DNA from 3 places in the Parerythrobacter aestuarii genome. Region 1 is predicted to be linked to each of the others. Evidence: predicted binding sites of a transcription regulator. Region 1 holds the regulator's gene; each other region holds the start of a gene.

Region 1 (6,133 bases):
GTCGGCGACCAGATGCGCTAATCGGGTGTTGTCAGCCTCTCGGATGTGGAAGCCGTTGAGGTTGAGAAGCTTCTTGGTGTCGAAGCGCGAAGCGCTCTTGCCGACGCCTTCTAGCGTAAACAGCTCGATGGCTTGCTGCTTGGTGAATTCTTCCTGATCCCCATGGCCCCAACCAAGGCGCAACAGATAGTTGAACAGCGCTTCGGGCAATACACCCATCTCGTCGCGATAGGCTTCGACTCCGACCGCACCGTGGCGTTTCGACAGCTTGGCACCATCTTGCCCATGGATCAGCGGGACATGGGCATAGGTCGGGGTTTCCCAGCCGCCTTCGATGGCCTGCATGGCATGATAGATCGGCAGCTGGCGGAATGCGTTGTTGAGGTGATCGTCGCCGCGAATGACGTGGGTTATTCCCATGTCATGGTCGTCGACCACGACCGCCAGCATATAGGTCGGCGAACCATCAGCGCGGAGCAGGATATAGTCGTCAAGTTCCCCGTTGCGAACGGTGACCCTGCCCTGGACCTTGTCTTCGATTGTCGTTTCGCCGTCTTCCGGTGTCTTCAGGCGAACGACAAAAGGGGCCCCGGGAGGCGCATCCGCTGCGTCGCGATGGCGCCAACGCCCGTCATAGCGTAGCGGTTGCTTGGAGGCGCGCTGGGCGGCACGCATCTCCTCAAGCTCTTCCTGCGTTGCGTAGCAGCGATAGGCGTAGCCGTGTTCGAGCAGCTTCTCTGCTACTTCGACATGGCGCGAACCGCGTTCCGACTGGAATACCGGCGCTTCATCATAGTCGAGCCCAAGCCAGTCCAGGCCTTCGAGGATCTTGTCGATCGCATCCTGTGTGCTGCGCTTCTTGTCGGTATCCTCGATCCTGAGCAGCGCCTTGCCGCCATTGTGCCTTGCGAAAAGCCAGTTGAAGAGTGCGGTTCTCGCACCACCCAGATGCAAATATCCGGTTGGCGAAGGGGCAAAGCGGGTAACGACTGTCCCCGTTCCTGCTCCATCAGTGCTTGCCATCTTGCGTGGCTTCCTTTCAATTCAAATCCATGGCGACCAACGGCGCTCCCGAAATACCTCTGGCAGGCGATCCGGGGCCAGGTCATGCTGCAATGCAGCAACGCCCTTGGCACTCGCGCTGGCGCTTGTCCAGCGTAGCCGATGTGCTGGAGCGAGAACTCGGCAGTTCCGGCTTCGACAGGGCCCCCTGGGTCGCTGTCGCCATGGCCGTCGGGATCATTCTCTGGTTCGTGTTGCCGGGCCCGTGGCAATGGGTGGCTCTCTTGGGCTTGTGCGGGCTGGGCGCGCTGTGCGGCTGGATGATCCTGGGACAGTCAAGGTTCGTGCACATGGGCATGGCATGTGTTGCGCTGAGCCTGGCACTGGGCTTCGGTACCGGCCTGATCTGGGCTCGATCGGCAATGGTCGGGGCGGAAGCGATTCCCGCACCTGCGGTCGAGTGGTACTCGGGTCGGGTGCTCGCTCGCGAAGAACAGCCGGCGCGCGACCGGATCAGGCTGGTGCTGGCGGTTCGCGATGCAGAAACGGGCACCGCACGCAAGATCCGTGTCAACGTGCCCCTGGATCAGGCGCAACCGGAATATCGTGAAGGCGCTGTCGTACGGCTGAGGGCGCGGTTGATGCCGCCATCGCCGCCGATGGTTCCGGGTGCCTACAATTTCGCCCGCAGGGCATGGTTCGATGGGTATTCGGCGACTGGCTCAGTGCTCGGTCAGATCGAGTTAGTGGAGCCGGCGCCGCCACCGTCGGGCCTTGTCGCTGTGCAAAGGGCACTTTCCACCCATGTTCGCAGCAAGCTGCAAGGGTCTGCCGGATCCATCGCTGCTGCATTTGCCAGCGGGGATCGCGGAGCCATCGCTGAGGCCGATGAGGAGGCCATGCGCGATGCTGGCTTGACGCACCTGCTTTCCATCAGTGGCCTGCATGTCAGTGCGATTATTGCGGCAGCTTATCTTCTCGCCATCAAGCTGTTGGCGCTGTGGCCGTGGTTTGCCTTGCGGGTGCGTTTGCCGCTGGTGGCTGCAGCGGTCGGGGCCGGGGCGGGAATCGGCTATACGCTGTTGACCGGGGCAGAAGTGCCGACCGTGCGAAGCTGCGCAGCGGCGGTGTTGGTCCTGATAGCGATCGCGCTGGGTCGTGAACCATTATCGCTGCGAATGCTGGCCGTGGCTGCGGGGTTTGTGATGCTGCTCTGGCCCGAAGCTGTGATCGGGCCGAGCTTCCAGATGAGCTATGCCGCCGTCATGGCTATCGTTGCCTTGCACAACTCCAGTCCGGTCAAACGCTTCCTCGCTCCGCGTGAGGAGAGCTGGTTCTTCCACACGGGCCGGCGAGTCCTGATGCTGCTGATGACCGGATTGGTGATCGAGATCGCGCTGATGCCGATCGTGCTGTTTCATTTCCATCGGGCCGGAGTCTACGGCGCACTGGCGAATGTGATGGCGATCCCGTTGGTCACCTTTGTCTCGATGCCGCTGATCGCAGTCGCGCTTTGCTTCGATCTTGTCGGTCTCGGAGACCCGTTGTGGTGGCTGGTCGGACAGTCGCTTGACCTGTTGTTGAACATTGCACATTTCACGGCGGAACAGCCTGGAGCGGTCAAACTGATGCCGCAGATGGGCATGGGGACATTGGCGCTGTTTGTGCTCGGCGGGCTTTGGCTGGCCCTGTGGCAGGGCCGCAAGCGGTTGCTCGGCTTTGTTCCGACGGTCATGGCGACGCTGTCGCTGCTGCTGACGCCCGCACCTGATGTCCTTGTTTCCGGAGACGGGCGACACGTCGGTATTGTCGAAGGGGACGGCTTGATCATGCTGCGGGAGAGCCGGTCGGACTATGCCCGCGACAACCTGATGGAGCTGGCCGGGATGCAGGGTGAACCTGTCACCATCACCGACTGGCACGGCGCGCGTTGCAGTCGTGACTTCTGTTCGCTCACGCTCCGGCGCGAGGGCAGGGACTGGCAGCTGCTGATGGCGCGCAGCCGCGACCGGATCGAGGAGCGGGCGCTGGCGGCAGCATGTGACCGGGCGGATATCGTCATTGCCGACCGTTGGCTGCCGAGGAGTTGCAGGCCGCAATGGCTCAAGGCCGATGGGCGGTTCCTGAGCCGGGAAGGAGGACTGGCCCTGTTCCTGGAAGAGGAGCGTTTCACTAGCGTTGCCGAGAGCGAGGGCGAGCATGGCTGGTGGCGGAGCCGACGCGAGGACTAGGTCGCCATCACAGAGGGTTGGGGGAGCGGCAGTAGGCGGGACAGCCTCAAGCGGGGACAGCCGCTCCCCACGGGGTAGAAATCAGTGGTAGCGGCGCAGAAGCCCCGCGAGCTTGCCCTGTACCTGCACCTGCTGGGGGGCATAGACCTGCGCTTCGTAAGCGGCATTGGCCGGGTCGAGCCGGATCTGCCCGCTGTCGCGATGCAGGTACTTGAGCGTCGCTTCCTCATTGTTGACCAGCGCTACGACGATCTCGCCATCGCGAGCGGTATCGGTGCGGCGGATCAGCGCGAAGTCGCCATCGAAAATGCCGGCTTCGATCATCGAGTCGCCGGAAACCTCCAATGCATAGTGATCACCCGGGCCAAGCAACGCGGCCGGGACCGGCAGCGACTGGTAGTCCTCCAGCGCTTCGATCGGGGCACCAGCGGCAATGCGGCCATGCAGCGGGATCTCGATCACATCGTTGGCCGCCTGCGGCGCAACCGTGGGGGCAATTGTGCGGCTAGCAACGACGTCGTTGGCAGGCTTGCCACCGCCCACGACATCTTCAGGTTGCTTGAGCACTTCCAGTGCACGGGCGCGATTGGGCAAGCGGCGGATAAAGCCGCGCTCTTCCAGCGCCGAGATCAGCCGGTGGACCCCGGACTTGCTCTTGAGATCAAGCGCTTCCTTCATTTCCTCGAACGAGGGGGAAATTCCCGTATCTTCCAGTCGCTGCTGGATGAAGCGGATCAATTCGTGCTGCTTTGCGGTCAGCATGTCGGGTGGCTCCCTATAGCCTGTTCCAACTCCGCCCGCGGATGCGAACGAATGCGGAACAATTAGGCAACCAATTTTGCCAAGTCAAGCATTTCAGGGGTTTTCCACCAGGAACGCCGGAACAGATGTTCCCGCTTTCGTCCCATCTCCATGCGCGGGACGGTCGATCAGCGCGTGCGCTTTGGACAGCGAAAGGAGCGCGCTGCTGTCCTGTTCGACCAGCGGAACCAGCCCCTGCGGCGTCCATTCGGCACGCAGGAATTCGCGCCGCACACCACCGGGCGGGCAATCCGCAGCCAGCGGCAGGGGCAGTGCGGTCGGCAGGCAGCTGTGCGCACCGGAGAGCTTGCGCAGCGCAGGCAGCATGAACAGGAAGCCGGTGACGAAGGCCGAGACCGGGTTGCCCGGCAGCCCCAGCACCAGTTGTTTGCCGCGCCGCGCTACCATCAGTGGCTTGCCCGGCTTCATCGCCACTTTCCAGAAGTTGAGCTCGGCGCCGACAGCTTCAAGCGCAGGCCTGGCGAGGTCATGGTCGCCGACCGAGGCGCCGCCGGTCAGCACGATCATATCGGCATCGGCATTGGCCTCCAGCGCGGCGACGATGGCATCGAGCTGGTCGGGCAATGGCGCGCCGGTGCGGATAGTGCAGGGCAGGCTCGATGCGAGCGCCGCCAGCATCGCGCCATTGCTGGCCGGGATCTGATGCCGGGCGCACTCGGTCGGATCGCTGGCCAGCTCGTCCCCGCTGTCGAAGATCGCGAGGGTGGGGCGGGCATGAACCGCGACCTGTGCGTTGCCGGATGAGCGGACCAGCGCCAGCGCAGCCGGTCCGATGCGGGTTCCCGCCTCAAGCAGGACATCGCCGGGCGAGAACTCGAAGGCCTTGCGCCGGATGTGCTTGCCGGTGGGCGGGTCCTCCAGCGCTGTGACTGTTTCGCCGCTGACCTCGGCATCTTCCTGCAGCAGGACGCGCTCGCCACCATCGGGCATGATCGCCCCGGTCGAGATGCGGACACATTCGCCCGGCGCAATGCTGCCTTCGAATGGCGCGCCGCAGCGGCTTTCGCCGACCCGCTGCCACGGGCCTTGGCCAGCCACGGCATAGCCATCCATCGCCGAAAGGTCGGCCGGGGGCTGGGTGCGCTGGGCGACCAGCGGTGTGGCTACGTAGCGCCCCACGGCCGCTTCCGGCGTTACCGTCTCCGCCGCCAGCGGCTCGACCAGTGCCAGCATCCGCGCCTGCGCGTCTTCCAGGCTCAGCTGTGGGCTGCTCATTCGGCGGTCCAGTGGCCCGACTTGCCGCCGCGTTTTTCCAGCAAGCGGACCTCGCCGATGACCATGCCCTTGTCGAGCGCCTTGGCCATGTCGTAAATCGTGAGCAATGCGACGGAAGCCGCTGTCATTGCTTCCATTTCCACCCCGGTCTTGCCGGTGAGCGAAGCGGCCGCGCTGACCGAGATCCCGCCATCGGCATAGTCGAAAGTCACGTCGATCGCGTCGAGCCCGAGCGGGTGGCACAGGGGAATGAGCTCGGCAGTTTTCTTCGCCGCCATGATCCCGGCGATCCGCGCCGTGCCGAGCACGTCGCCCTTGGGCGCATCGCCGGCCTTGATCGCGGCGAGGGCTTCGGCGCTCATGCGGATCACGCCGCCCGCGCGGGCCAGCCGCTGGGTTGCAGGCTTGCCGCCGACATCGACCATGTGCGCCGCGCCCGATTCGTCGAGGTGTGTCAGCCCACTCATTTCGTCGTCACCCCGGCACACATGGACCGCATGTTACACAGTCCAAGCGCGAAAAAATCGGCGGCCTCAATCGGTGGTTGATACCGCAGAATTGGAAGGTTGTTGCAGGTTGTCATGCGGCCTCCATGCCAGAGTCGAAGGGAGTAGGACAGAGGTCTGACCAACTGCTCCCATCCCCGTTCGGGCTGAGCTTGTCGAAGCCCGGTTAAGACGCTTGTAGAAACGTGGTGGCTGCCCTTCGACAAGCTCAGGGCGAACGGATCAGGGTGCTATGAGCGCCCTCGTGGCGGCTTCGACATCGTCCTGCCGCATCAGGCTCTCGCCGACGAGGAAGGTGCGTACACCGGCCCGGGACAGGCGCACACAGTCGGCGTGGGTGTTGATCCCGCTCTCCCC
Region 2 (6,133 bases), 250 kb from region 1:
CGTTTGATGGGTGCGCGCCGCTCGACCGCTGCGGAAACCGGGATCCTGATGGCAAGCCCGTCGGAAACCACACTGATCGTGATGTCGGCTGCCGGCTCGGCCATGCTGATCCAGCCCGGCACCGCACAGTTCTGGCAGATCGTCACAGCCATCGGCCTTACCATCACGCCGCTGCTCGCCATGCTCGGTCGTGCCATCGGGCGGCGGGTTGAGCCGGTGCCGGTTACCGACGATGTCGATGACGACGTGCCGCGCGTCATCATTATCGGGATCGGGCGCGTCGGGATGTTGGTGGCAGACATGCTCAAGGCGCATGACCGCGCCTATGTCGCAATCGATAGCGACGCCGACCTCATTTCCAGTGCCCGCAGGAAAGGCTATCATGCCGTTTTCGGCGATGCCAGTCGCGGCGATGCGCTCAGCCGGCTGGGAGTCGAAATTTCACCTGCAGTCGTACTGACGATGGACGAGCCGGTGCTGGCCGAACGCCTGACTCGAAAATTGCGCACCGATCACCCAGAGCTGCTGATTGTTTCCCGTGCCCGGGACAGCCAGCATGCCGCAGAACTCTATCGCGCAGGTGCCAGCCATGCCGTACCGGAGCAGCTGGAGAGTTCGTTGCAGCTTTCGGAAGCTGTCCTGGCAGATATCGGCGTCCCGATGGGCCCGGTGATTGCCTCCATCCACGAAAAGCGCGACGAGTTCCGCGATATGATCCAGGAAGAAGCGGGTCTCTCTCATAAACCGAAGCTGAGGACGAGCACGCTGAGGACCTGAGCGGCATTGTCAGCCCTTGGTGGCCGCCACAATCCAGGCTCCGGCTTTCAACGCGACGATCGAACCGCTGGCATGGCGTTTGAGATAGCGCCTCAGCCTGGCTTGGAAGCGCTCCTTCTCGGCATCCCCCAGCTGCGAAGCTGCGCGCGCGGCCGGACCGATAACTGCGAAATAGGCCAGGGCATCTTCTATCGGGTCTTCTCCTGCGCCCACCACGAAAGCGAAATCGACGGATTCGATCGTGACATCGAGCCAACCTGCCTTGGTGAGGATGGCTTCGACGCGGGTTGCATCGGAAAATGCGAAAGGGCCCGGTGCAAACGGATCACCCGGTTCATCACTACCGGGCGGGAGGAGGCCGACAACATCCTGCGCCCAAAGATTCTCCGACACCGCCCGGAAGCAACTGAAGACAAGCCGTCCATCGACTGCCGCGATACCGTGAAGATGCGAGAAGGCAGCGACAGGATCGTCGAAGAACATCACCCCGTGGCGGGAAACCAGCAAATCGGGTGAGAATCCCTCGCGTTGCCAGATCGCGGCATCGCCGAGTTCAAAGCCGACATTGGGAAGTTTTGCTCCTCGTTCACGCGCCACTGCAACAAGATCTTCGCTGACGTCCACACCGACGATCTCGGCCGCAGGATGCGCGCGTGCGAGAGCCAGCGATAGCTCCCCTGCCCCGCAGCCGATATCCAGCACCCGCTCAATCGGCCGGGCACTGGCCCTCGCCAGCAACAGATCGGTGAGACCGGTGAAACTTCGGTCGGTGCGCGACCAGTGCGTGGCCCAGGTCATTCCAACTCGACCTTCCCAGGCTGCCTTGTCGGTCATCCGCTCATCTCCTCGCTGGCGTCCCGGCCACTTACTTGCCCGGATCGGTTCGGCGGCGATCCTCGATATTGTCGCGTTAGCGGCCCTGGGCCAAGCTGCAAGAACCAACGGAAAAGCCGGCGCGGACTTCGGGGCATCCGCGCCGGCGATCCATGTGTTCGGGTGCATGAAATGGGAGTCGAACCCGCAGCGGCACCCGCTTGAGAAGAGCGTCTCAGTCCTCCGCGTCAGGACCGGCCATCATCTCCTCGGCGACCTCGTCGGTTTTACCGCGAATGGCGGCTTCCAACTTGTCGCAAATTTCCGGGTTTTCCTTGAGATAGGTCTTGGCGTTCTCACGCCCCTGCCCGATGCGGATGCTGTCATAGCTGAACCACGAGCCTGACTTCTCCACGATCCCGGCCTTGACACCCAGGTCGAGGATTTCGCCGATCTTGGAGATGCCCTCGCCATACATGATGTCGAATTCGACCTGCTTGAACGGCGGGGCAACCTTGTTCTTGACCACCTTGACGCGGGTCGAGTTGCCGACGACCTCGTCGCGATCCTTGATCTGGCCGGTGCGGCGGATGTCCAGGCGAACCGAAGCATAGAACTTGAGCGCATTGCCACCGGTTGTCGTTTCCGGATTGCCGTACATCACGCCGATCTTCATGCGCAGCTGGTTGATGAAAATCACCATGCACTTGCTGCGGTTGATCGAGCCGGTCAGCTTGCGCAGCGACTGCGACATCAGGCGCGCCTGCAGGCCAACGTGGCTGTCGCCCATCTCGCCTTCGATTTCCGCCCGCGGCACCAACGCGGCAACCGAATCGACCACCAGCACGTCGATCGCATTCGAACGCACCAGCGTATCGGTGATCTCGAGCGCCTGCTCGCCGGTATCGGGCTGCGACACGATCAATTCGTCGATATCGACGCCCAGCTTCTTGGCATAGACCGGGTCGAGCGCATGCTCGGCATCTACAAAGGCTGCTGTGCCGCCAGCCTTCTGCGCTTCAGCAATCACATGCAGGGCCAGCGTGGTCTTGCCCGAACTTTCCGGGCCATAGACTTCGATCACCCGCCCCTTGGGCAGGCCACCGATGCCAAGCGCGATATCGAGGCCGAGCGAGCCGGTCGAAATCGATTCGACATTCATCGCTTCTTTCGAGCCCAGCTTCATCGCCGAACCCTTGCCGAATGCGCGGTCGATCTGGGCGAGTGCTGCGTCAAGCGCCTTCTGACGGTCCACGTTGGATTCCTTGTCTACCAGTTTCAGTTCCGCAGCCATGTCATACCCCTTCGTCAGTTGCCACCGGCACTCGTTTGCCTTTCAACTGTTGAGGTATGTACCGCGTTTGTTCCAAAAGAACAAGAGCGGAACAAAAAGATTTGTTCGGAACGGATCTATCTCGCTGGTACGGAGCGGATCATGCGTCGCCCTCGCCAGTGGCGGGCATGCGAACGTCCCAACGCACTTCGCGTTCTTCGCCGGGTCGCAACTTGAGTTCGAGGATGAAATCCCCGTCCTTGGTCTTGAGCGCCCTGCGCCCCTGCCGGATTTCCCACTGAGCCGTGCTGCCAAGCAACAGCCGCATACGCACGCTGCCATTACGGGCATTGCTGAGCCGGGCACCCACGGTCACCCATTCACCGAGGCGATCCGCCGGGCGTTCTTCCAGCTCGCGCCCGCAAGCACCGAACACCATCGAGCTCTGGCCCAGATCGATCTCGACGTCCTGGCCTTCCGCATAATCGCGCAGGCGATTCTCAGCGACGAGCTGGTCGCCGAACGCGCTCGGTTCGAACAGCGTAAGGCCGCCGGTGGGCAGGGCGACGCCCAGCCCGTGCTCCTCGTCATTGACGGTTTCGAACACGATGTCGGCGGGCTGCGGTGACCACTCCTGCATCTCGAACCGGTTAGGCAAGTTCCACGGGTCACAGCGCAGAGTGTAGACGTATTCGCCCTCGACCTTGTCCTTGTCGAGGAAGGCAACCTGCTTCAGCCCCTTGGCATTGACGGTAATCGCTTCCGGGACACGGTAGAGCTTCAGGTCGCCCAATTGCTCTTCCTGCGCCACCATGCCGACGACCGACTTCTGCTGCATGCGGGCACCTGTGACCATGATGCCGTCGGCCATGGCCGATTCCATCATTGGTGCCATAGGCGGCGGCGGAGGGGGCGGCGGATAGCGCGGGTCGTAGTTCGGCACCGGCGATCCGCGCGCAGTGCTGCCGATGGGATAGCAGGTCAGCCGCAGCGGTCTTGCCGTGGGAGGATCGGACAGCTGTTCGAAATTGCTTTCGATATTGAGCGTGCCCGCCACTGCCATCAGCTCGGCATCCGGGAAACTCTGGCCGTTATCGTTGAGCAGGGTGAGCCAGCTCATCAGCCGCATGCGGACCTTGCCACGTGCCCCACCCTCATCCAGCGTGCCGACATAGTGCGCTTCCCAGTCGAAGCCCCAGGCAAGATAGGTGAGCGTAACAGTAAAGGTTCCGCCGCTATCGCTGTTGGTATTGATAGAGAACACAGGCTTGGCAGAGAGCCCGGCTGGTACGCGGTCGAACGCAAGGCCTTCAGGCAGACCCGAGCAGCGCACCGCTTCATAACCGTCCTGCGTCTGCAGCACGATGCCGCCATCGGCACGAGTGCGAACGATGGCCTGTTCGCTGGTCTGCGCCCCTGTTCCCGGATTGGTCCGGGTAATGCGAACACGGTTGCCCAGCGTGCCATCGACCAATGCCGCCGGGCTCAGCAAATCGGCATCGCGGTTCTTCTCGATGGTCCCGCCGGGCAGCCCAGTCACGATCGCACTGACCGCCACCATGCCTTCCGCCACCCCGGTGAAGCGGATTGTCGATTCACCCGGCGGCAGAGTGACACTGCGAGTCTCACTGATCATGGCGAAACCGCGCGGCCAACCAGGGTTCATGGCCTGGTATTCGCCGCGAGACGGATCACGATAGATCGTGACGGAAAGCCCTTGCGGATCCGACGCATCGACGGTTTCCCGCGCCAGTGCCGGATGGGCTGGCAAGGTAACCGCCGCGGCGGCGAGGAGGAAAGAGGCAAGCCGCCTCATCGGCCCACTCCTACCAGCGAGTTTCGAAAGTGACGCGGACGGTGCGCTCGCCCTCGGCCGGCACCGACACGACCCATTTTCGGCGATCGTTATTGATTTGCGTGCCGGCTATATCTTCGCTCACGACACGGAAATCATTGCCCCACCATCCGCGATCAAGCCCGGCCTGGACCAGGTCCACATTGACCGGCGTGTTCTTGGCGTTGGTGAGTTTGTATCGCATCGTCGTGCGGTAATATCGCTTGGGCCGCTCGACATCGACGCGCTCGACTTCCTGACCTTCGCGGATCACACGATAGCGTGCGGAGCGTTCCCAATCGGCGCTGGTGATTGTCTCGCGCTTTTCGACCTCTGCCTGCACAAAGATGTCGAAAGCATCGCCGGTACGCAGGCTGAGCTCGCTGCCCATCGGCGTGTGACCGATCCCGTTCTCGCCGATGAATTGCGGCGTGCCGCGACTATCGCGCTGGTAGAAACGAACCGTCCCGGCAGGCAGCGCATCGCCCAGGCCTCCGTCACGCGAAGAGGAAAATGCAATCTCGCTCGAGGCATTCACAGGGCGACCATCGTTTTGCATCCAGCCGACCGTGCGGGCATAGACCTTGCGAGCGGCGACGCCTTGGACATCGAGGAAGCTGACCTGCTTGGTCTGGTTATTGGCGATCGTCGTACGACCACTGATCGGATAGAGATAGAAATCGCCCAATTGTTCGCGGTCGGCTGCCTCCGATCCGGGGCGGACCATGCCACGCGAAGACGACGAACCGAAGCTGCGACCGCTGCCGTTGGGATTGCCCGCGACCAGCAGCGTGTTGGCTCGGGTGAAGGTAGTGCCGGTGCTATTGTTCAGCGTCACCCAGCCCTGCATGTCGATCGTGCCGTCGCCTTCATTATAGAGCGCGACATAATCGGCCTCCCAGTCGAGCCCGGACGTCAAATAGCGGATCTGCGCCGGTCGGCGGCCCGAGCGAGTCGAGTCGAGGTTGACTGAAAGCGTGGGCCTTGCGCGCAGGTTCGGCGGAACCCTGTCAAAGACCACACGCACCGGCAGGCCATCGTCGCGCAGCACTTCGATCCGGCTGCCGATCCGTACCACCACGCCGCCTGCGGTCGAAAGCACTTCGGCCCGCTCGCGGGTTTCCTGCCCGGTCGCCGGGTTGGTCCGCACCAGTGTGACAGTCTGGCCGATGGCCTTCTCCATCATCTTCTGTGGAGTGAGGATGTCGAAATCGAAATTCTGCTCGATAATCGCAGTATCGGCAGCCGCGAAACTCAACGTCTGCGGACGGATGCGGGCCGAGACATCGGGGAATTCGACCTTGCTGCGCCCGCGCTGGATATCAAGCTGGCGGATATCCTGCACCAGCGCCACATCGTTGTTGTAGATGGTGACGGAGACATCGCCTTGTGCGGTCTCTTCGTCAGCGCTCTGTGCAGCTGCACCGGCAGCCAGC
Region 3 (6,133 bases), 250 kb from region 1:
CCACCGGTGGCAAGCTGGTCGTGGGTGAAGAGAAGGTCCAGGTCGACTTCGCACCGGGCCAGTTCATGCATTCGGGCACGCAGCACTTCAACCTGCTGCAAGTACACTTCCACACTCCGGCAGAACACGCCTTCGACGGAGAGCGTCACCCGCTGGTTGCGCACTTCGTGCATGCCACCGACGACGGCGCGCTGGGCGTCATTGGCGTCATGTTCGTGGAAGGCGATGCCAACCCGGAACTCGACAAGATCATCGCCGCCATGACCACCGGCGCCGGCACCGATGTAATGCTCGACACTTCGGCCATGATCCCGGCCGATCTCACGGTCTATCGTTACATGGGTTCGCTCACCACGCCGCCGTGCAGCGAAGGCGTCAACTGGCATGTCGCCAGCAATACCATGACCGCCAGCGCCGAACAGATCGAAGCGTTGTATGAAGCGCTTGGCCCGTCGGCACGTTCCGTGCAGCCGCTTGGCAACCGCTTGCTGGTTGCACCGGCAGAGTAAGATCCCCCCCATCCTGCCTGCAGGATATATCAGGCCCGCCTTGTGATCGTGACGTCATGGGGCGGGCCTTTCTTTGTATCCTTCCTGCGCCGCTAACCATTTACGCTGCCCCATGGGTAACCATTGCAAGGCATTCCGGTCCCATAAGGAAAAACGGGGTGCACAGATGAACAGGATGCAGGCGATGGCCATGCTGTCAGGGGGGCAGGAACTGACAGAGCCGGTGCGGGAAGAACGCCGCAAGATGCAGCGCCAGACGGTGCATTGCCCAGCTTGTTTCGAAACGCATGGCGGGGTTCTGGATGTGGTCCTGTCGGACCTCTCTCGCACAGGGGCTCGCTTTGATACCGAAACTCCTCCTGCGAAAGGTGTGTCGGGCCTACTCTCTTGGAACGGGCGCGAATTTTTCGGCACTGTGGTGTGGACGGAAGATGGCCGGTGCGGCTTCGTTTTCGAGCGGCCTATCCCGCAGGCCGTGTTCAACGCGACTGTCTATATTGAGGAAGTGGAATCGGGTCCGATTGCAAACTTCGGCAACATCCCTGTTGCACGGCGTGGGCGCAGGGGATTGGTCGCTGGCGGCTAGGCACATAGACCCTGCAGGAACCATTCGGGCAAGCCACCCCGCCCATCGCCGATGATGCCGTGACGATAGATCCAGTAGCGCCGCCCCTTGCTGTCTTCGATCCGGTAGTAATCGCGCAGGCGCACAGTCGAGCGTTCGCGCCACCATTCCGGCGCGATTCGTTCAGGCCCCTCGCAGCGGGTCACCTCATGCACTTTGCCGCGCCAGCGGAAGCGCTGGGGATAGCCATCGGGGGTGGCATAGAGAACTGCGATAGGCTCGGCCCGGTCGAGCAGCTTGAGCGGGCGGGTGTGGAAGCGCAGTTCCTCCTGCTCGCTTGGCGGCGACTCCAGCGGGGGCTGCCAGCGCTGGGCCCGTTCGGGGATGTGGCTGCCATAGGGTATCGGACGCCGCACCGCTTGAGCGCCGAGTCGCGTGGTCAGCCGGTCGATAAAAGCCGCGAGCGAAGTGCCATGCTGTTCTGCCGCCTGCTCGATATCCCCTTGCGCCAGCGCTAGCGGCTCGGCCCAACTGGCGCGCAAGCGCACGGTCTCGATCCCGAAACCGGCGTCGATCCCCTCGAGCTTCTCGGAAAACAGGCGGCAGATATGCGCCGGATCACGGGTGGCGGCGGCGAGTTCGAGCCGCCGCACCACCACTTCGCCATCGACCCGCCACAGGCCCAGTTCGAGCCGTCGGGCGCCCTTGCCCTGCCCTTCCAGCTCGCGCGCCATGTCTTCGGCCAAGTCGGCCAGCACCTGGTCGAGGAGCTGGCGATGCCGGATCGGCTCCAGCAGGCGCCGTTGGACCAGCGGATCATGCTGGGCGATGACAGGCAGCAGCGGTTCCGGCACCTTGCCCAGCAGCTGGTCCATCCGCACCAGCGGGTTGGCAGCGGGCGAACGGCGGTTGCGGAACCGGCGCAGCAGTGCATCGCGGCCGACAGAGCCCAGTTCGCCGAGTTTCTTGAGGCCCAGGCGGCGCAGGATGGTGATGACATCGTCGTCAAGCCGCAGTGCTGCGACAGGCAGTTCGGACAGGCGCGTGGCCATATCGTCATCGGGCGACAGGATGCTGCGCGGCGGGCCATGATGCGCCAACGCCCAGGCCGCCCCCGCAGTGGGTGCAATGGCGAGCCGGGCGGTGATCCCGCGCTTCTCGAACAGCGCCTGCGCATCGGCCAGCAGCGTCGCTTCCCCGCCGAACAGGTGCGCAACCGCAGCGACATCGACGATCACTCCGTCGGGCGGGTCGAGCGCGCTCCATGGCCCCCAGCGCTGTGCCCACAGCGCGAGCTTCTCCAGCGCATCGAGATCGCCGGCGGGATCGGAGGGAGCAACTTTCAGCTGCGGACACAGCGTCCGCGCATCGGCCAGCATCATCCCCTTGCGCGCACCGGCAGCGGTGCCAGCATTGTTGGCCGCGTCGATCCGCGGGCCATGGGCGGTCTCGGTGATCAGCGCGAGCGGTTCGGCGTCTGGCCCTTCCCCCCGCTCGCACCCTTCAGCAAGCCGCCAGCGATCGATCGCGAGACGCGCGCACCAGATGGAAAGGATTCGCCGGGGCGGATCGCTTGCCGTCATTGTGGTGCGGGCGACTGGCGACACATCCTGTACCGTCATCACGCATCATCCATTTGCCCGGCGCATGGCTGCGCGCCCGGAACAGTTCGGCTTTCCAGCTCGGCATGCCCGGAGCCTGCGGGTTCCATTCGGGGGCAGGCGATGGCGCGCTGGTCACGTCCCACCTGAGGCGGGCGGACGAAAGATCGCGCGCGGCATCGAGCCGCACCAGCCACAGCGACACGCCATGCTTTTCTGCCGCGAGGCTGAGGCGACGCGAAGCGGTGAAATCGAGCGCCTTCGGATTGCCGGCCAGTTCGCCGATCACACAGGCCACCTCGCGGCAGCGCAGACTTTCCTCGAGCGCGAACAACAGGTCTTGCGGCTTGTCTGCCAGCACATGGATGAGCCGGTGTCGGATCGCCTGCGGCAGGCCCGGGCGATACGGTCGTCCGGTCAGCCGCGCCGCCTGCCGGTCCTGCACCCAGATGATCGCCCGGCGATCCTCCGCCTCATCGGTTTCGCCCGAAACCCGCGAGCGCAGCTCGTCCAGTGCCAGCGACAGTGCCACCCCCGCCCCGCTTGCTTCACGCGCGCTGGCGAAAACCTCGCTATGCCGTGCAAACTGCCCCTGCCGGGCAAGACCCGGACGCCAGCGATTGCTCCGCGCCGCCGAAAGGGCGGCGATATCGGCGCTTCCCAGAGTCGGGAGCGCTGGCAGGGTGTCTGTCGGGCGCATGGCGAATCTACTCGTATGTTCCGTTTATGTTCCATCGCGCCTGGATATGCAATGGTCATACGAAAAGGACCGCCCCGAGGACGGCCCTGATCTCACAATGCACCAAAAACTATGGCTGGTCCGGATGGATGGGAACCATCGTCTCCTCGCCTGCAACATCGTCGACAACCTCGACAATCCCGCGGCCCAGATGGCTCCGGCCACGGCTGTAGGCGAAGTAGATCACAATGCCGATCAGGCCCCAACCCGGCAGGAAAAGCATCGCTGCACTGGGCAGGTTGAAGAACAGCAGGACGCAACCGATGATCGTCAGCGGCGCAATCACCCACACAAACGGCACACGGAAATGTCGCTGGCGGTCGGGATCCCGTTTGCGCAACACCATCACTGCCACTGCAACCATCAGGAAGGCATAGAGCGTGCCGGCATTGGAAATGTCAGCCAGCTGGCCAACCGGGAAAAACGCCGCACCGATGGCAACAGCAAGCCCGGTCAGGATCGTCACCACGTGCGGAGTCTTGTACTTCGGGTGCACGGCGCTGAGCCTTTCCGGTAGCAAACCGTCGCGGCTCATCACGAAAAAGATACGGGTCTGTCCGAAGATCAGCACGAGAATGACCGAAGGCAAAGCCAGGAAAGCCGCGATGCCGAGCATATTACCGATACCGGAGAAACCAATCGCCCGCAGGACATGTGCCAATGCTTCGTTCGAGCACACCAGCGCACCGGCGTGTTCTGGCATGGCGCATTGCCGCGCCAATTCAGCCGACCCGGCCTCAAGCGGGAAACCGGCGGCATCCATGATCGGTTGACCGCCCAGCGTCCCGATCGCTCCGGCAGCCACTAGGATGTAGAACACAGTGCAAAAGAGCAGCGACCCCACCAATCCGATAGGCACATTCCGCTGGGGGTCCTTGGTCTCTTCTGCGGCAGTCGAAACCGCATCAAACCCAACGTAGGCGAAGAACATCGTCGCCGCCGCACCGACCGCTCCAACACCGGTACCCCACCCCCCGAACAGACCCGCAGGAAGGAAGGGGTTGAACTTCTCGGCGCTGAATTCCGAACTAGTCAACGTGAGCGCGATAAAAGCGGTCAGTGCCGTGACCTTGATTGCGACGAGGATCGCATTGACCTTGGCGCTCTCGCTGGTCCCGATCACCAGCAGGCCAGTAACAACCAGCGCGATGAACAATGCCGGCAGGTTGACAAACCCGCCTTCAGCACCGCCAAGTGCCAAAGGCCCAGCACTGAGCCAGGCGGGCAACTGGATACCAAAGAATTCGTTGAGGATCGTACCGCTGAAATATCCCGACCATCCGACCGACACGGCACTGGCGGCAATCGCATATTCCATAATCAGCGCCCAACCCACTGTCCACGCCAGGAACTCGCCCATAGTGGCATAGCTGTAGGTATAGGCGCTCCCCGCAACAGGAACCATCGCCGCAATCTCGGCATAGCAGAGCGCTGCCACGATGCAGACCGCCCCGGCAATGGCGAAAGCCACCATCAGGCCCGGACCCGCTTTCTGGGCCCCGACTGCAGTGAGAACGAAGATGCCGGTGCCGATAACGCAGCCGATCCCCAGTAGCGTCAGTTGCAGCCACCCGAGCGAGCGATGCAGCGATTTCTTTTGAGCGGTCGCAAGGATCGCATCGAGCGGTTTTACACGATCAAGAAACATAACCGGGAGAGCTCCCACCGACCCGCAGCGAGACCCTCTCGCCCTGCCAGTCGAAAGCGAGAGCTACTCCCGAATTATGCGCACGCCAATGGAGAAAATCATCCCCCCAGAACCGACGGGAACAGGCCGGTAACAAGGATGATGCCGACCGCCAGCGGGCACAACCAGGCGATCAGGAAACGCCACACCCCGAACATAGGCCCGGTGAGACCTGTCACGTCCTGCACCATCTTCTGGTCGGCTTTCCAGCCAACGAAGATCGACGTGAGGAGCGCACCCAACGGGAGCATGACCTTGCCCGTAAAGCCATCCACCGTATCGAGGATGTCGGTATTCTCGAACAGCGACCAGAATCCCAGTAGGCGCACGTCCGCCCAGACATTGTAGCCAAGCAGGCAAGCGATCCCGATCAGGAATGCCCCGCCGCCAAAAATCAGCGCCGATTTGTGCCGACTCCAGCCACGTTCGCCGATGCCCCATGCTGTCGGAACTTCGAGCAGAGAGATCGAGCTGGTCACAGCTGCCACAAGGATAAGGACGAAGAACAGGAAGCCGATCAAGGCACCCGCCGGCATCGACTGGAACGCGAAGGGCAGCGTCTGGAACACGAGGGTCGGCCCCGCCGCGGGGTCCAGGCCAACGGCAAAGACGATGGGAAAAATCATCATCCCGGCAATCAGCGCCACGCTGGTATCGGCAATCGCAATCGCCGCCGAAGTCGAACCGAGCTTGCTGCCTTCCTGGATGTAAGAACCGTATGTGATCAGTCCCGCAACACCGAGCGACAGCGAAAACAGCGCCTGCCCCAGTGCCGAGTTCATTACCGCAGGCGTCAATTTCGACCAGTCAGGCGTGAACAGGAACTTGATCGCGTCGGTCATGTCGCCGACCACCGCGCCATAGATGGTGATACCTACCAGTAGCACGAAGAACATTGGCATCAGCCACGTCGCTGCCTTTTCGATCCCGGAGCCGACCCCGCGCGCCACGATCCATAAAGTCAGACCCATAAACAGCAGGTGCATCGATAGCAGCATTCCCGGGCTGGCGAAGAGATTGCCCATGCGGCCC

What was found. Region 1 encodes LexA, which represses DNA repair genes until DNA is damaged. Its sites were predicted from a motif close to GTTCCNCNCTTGTTCT; they were not measured.
Region 2: the regulator LexA is predicted to act here: its motif matches at 2,962-2,977, upstream of recA (recombinase RecA).
Region 3: the regulator LexA is predicted to act here: its motif matches at 3,393-3,408, upstream of QPW08_RS08280 (ImuA family protein).

Annotation. Positions count from the first base shown of each region.
Region 1 is NZ_JARBWD010000001.1:1,945,737-1,951,869, reverse strand. Features, by position in the region: gene gltX (glutamate--tRNA ligase) at 1-1,023, opposite strand, end outside; gene QPW08_RS09530 (ComEC/Rec2 family competence protein) at 1,053-3,233, shown strand; gene lexA (transcriptional repressor LexA) at 3,315-3,995, opposite strand; gene QPW08_RS09520 (molybdopterin molybdotransferase MoeA) at 4,089-5,270, opposite strand; gene moaC (cyclic pyranopterin monophosphate synthase MoaC) at 5,267-5,737, opposite strand; gene trpC (indole-3-glycerol phosphate synthase TrpC) at 5,999-6,133, opposite strand, start outside.
Region 2 is NZ_JARBWD010000001.1:2,199,920-2,206,052, forward strand. Features, by position in the region: gene QPW08_RS10730 (cation:proton antiporter domain-containing protein) at 1-777, shown strand, start outside; gene QPW08_RS10735 (class I SAM-dependent methyltransferase) at 787-1,611, opposite strand; gene recA (recombinase RecA) at 1,826-2,884, opposite strand; gene QPW08_RS10745 (DUF4139 domain-containing protein) at 3,024-4,679, opposite strand; gene QPW08_RS10750 (DUF4139 domain-containing protein) at 4,690-6,133, opposite strand, start outside.
Region 3 is NZ_JARBWD010000001.1:1,693,398-1,699,530, reverse strand. Features, by position in the region: gene QPW08_RS08295 (carbonic anhydrase) at 1-509, shown strand, start outside; gene QPW08_RS08290 (PilZ domain-containing protein) at 676-1,095, shown strand; gene QPW08_RS08285 (DUF6504 family protein) at 1,092-2,696, opposite strand; gene QPW08_RS08280 (ImuA family protein) at 2,578-3,375, opposite strand; gene QPW08_RS08275 (amino acid permease) at 3,485-5,062, opposite strand; gene QPW08_RS08270 (sodium-dependent transporter) at 5,161-6,133, opposite strand, start outside.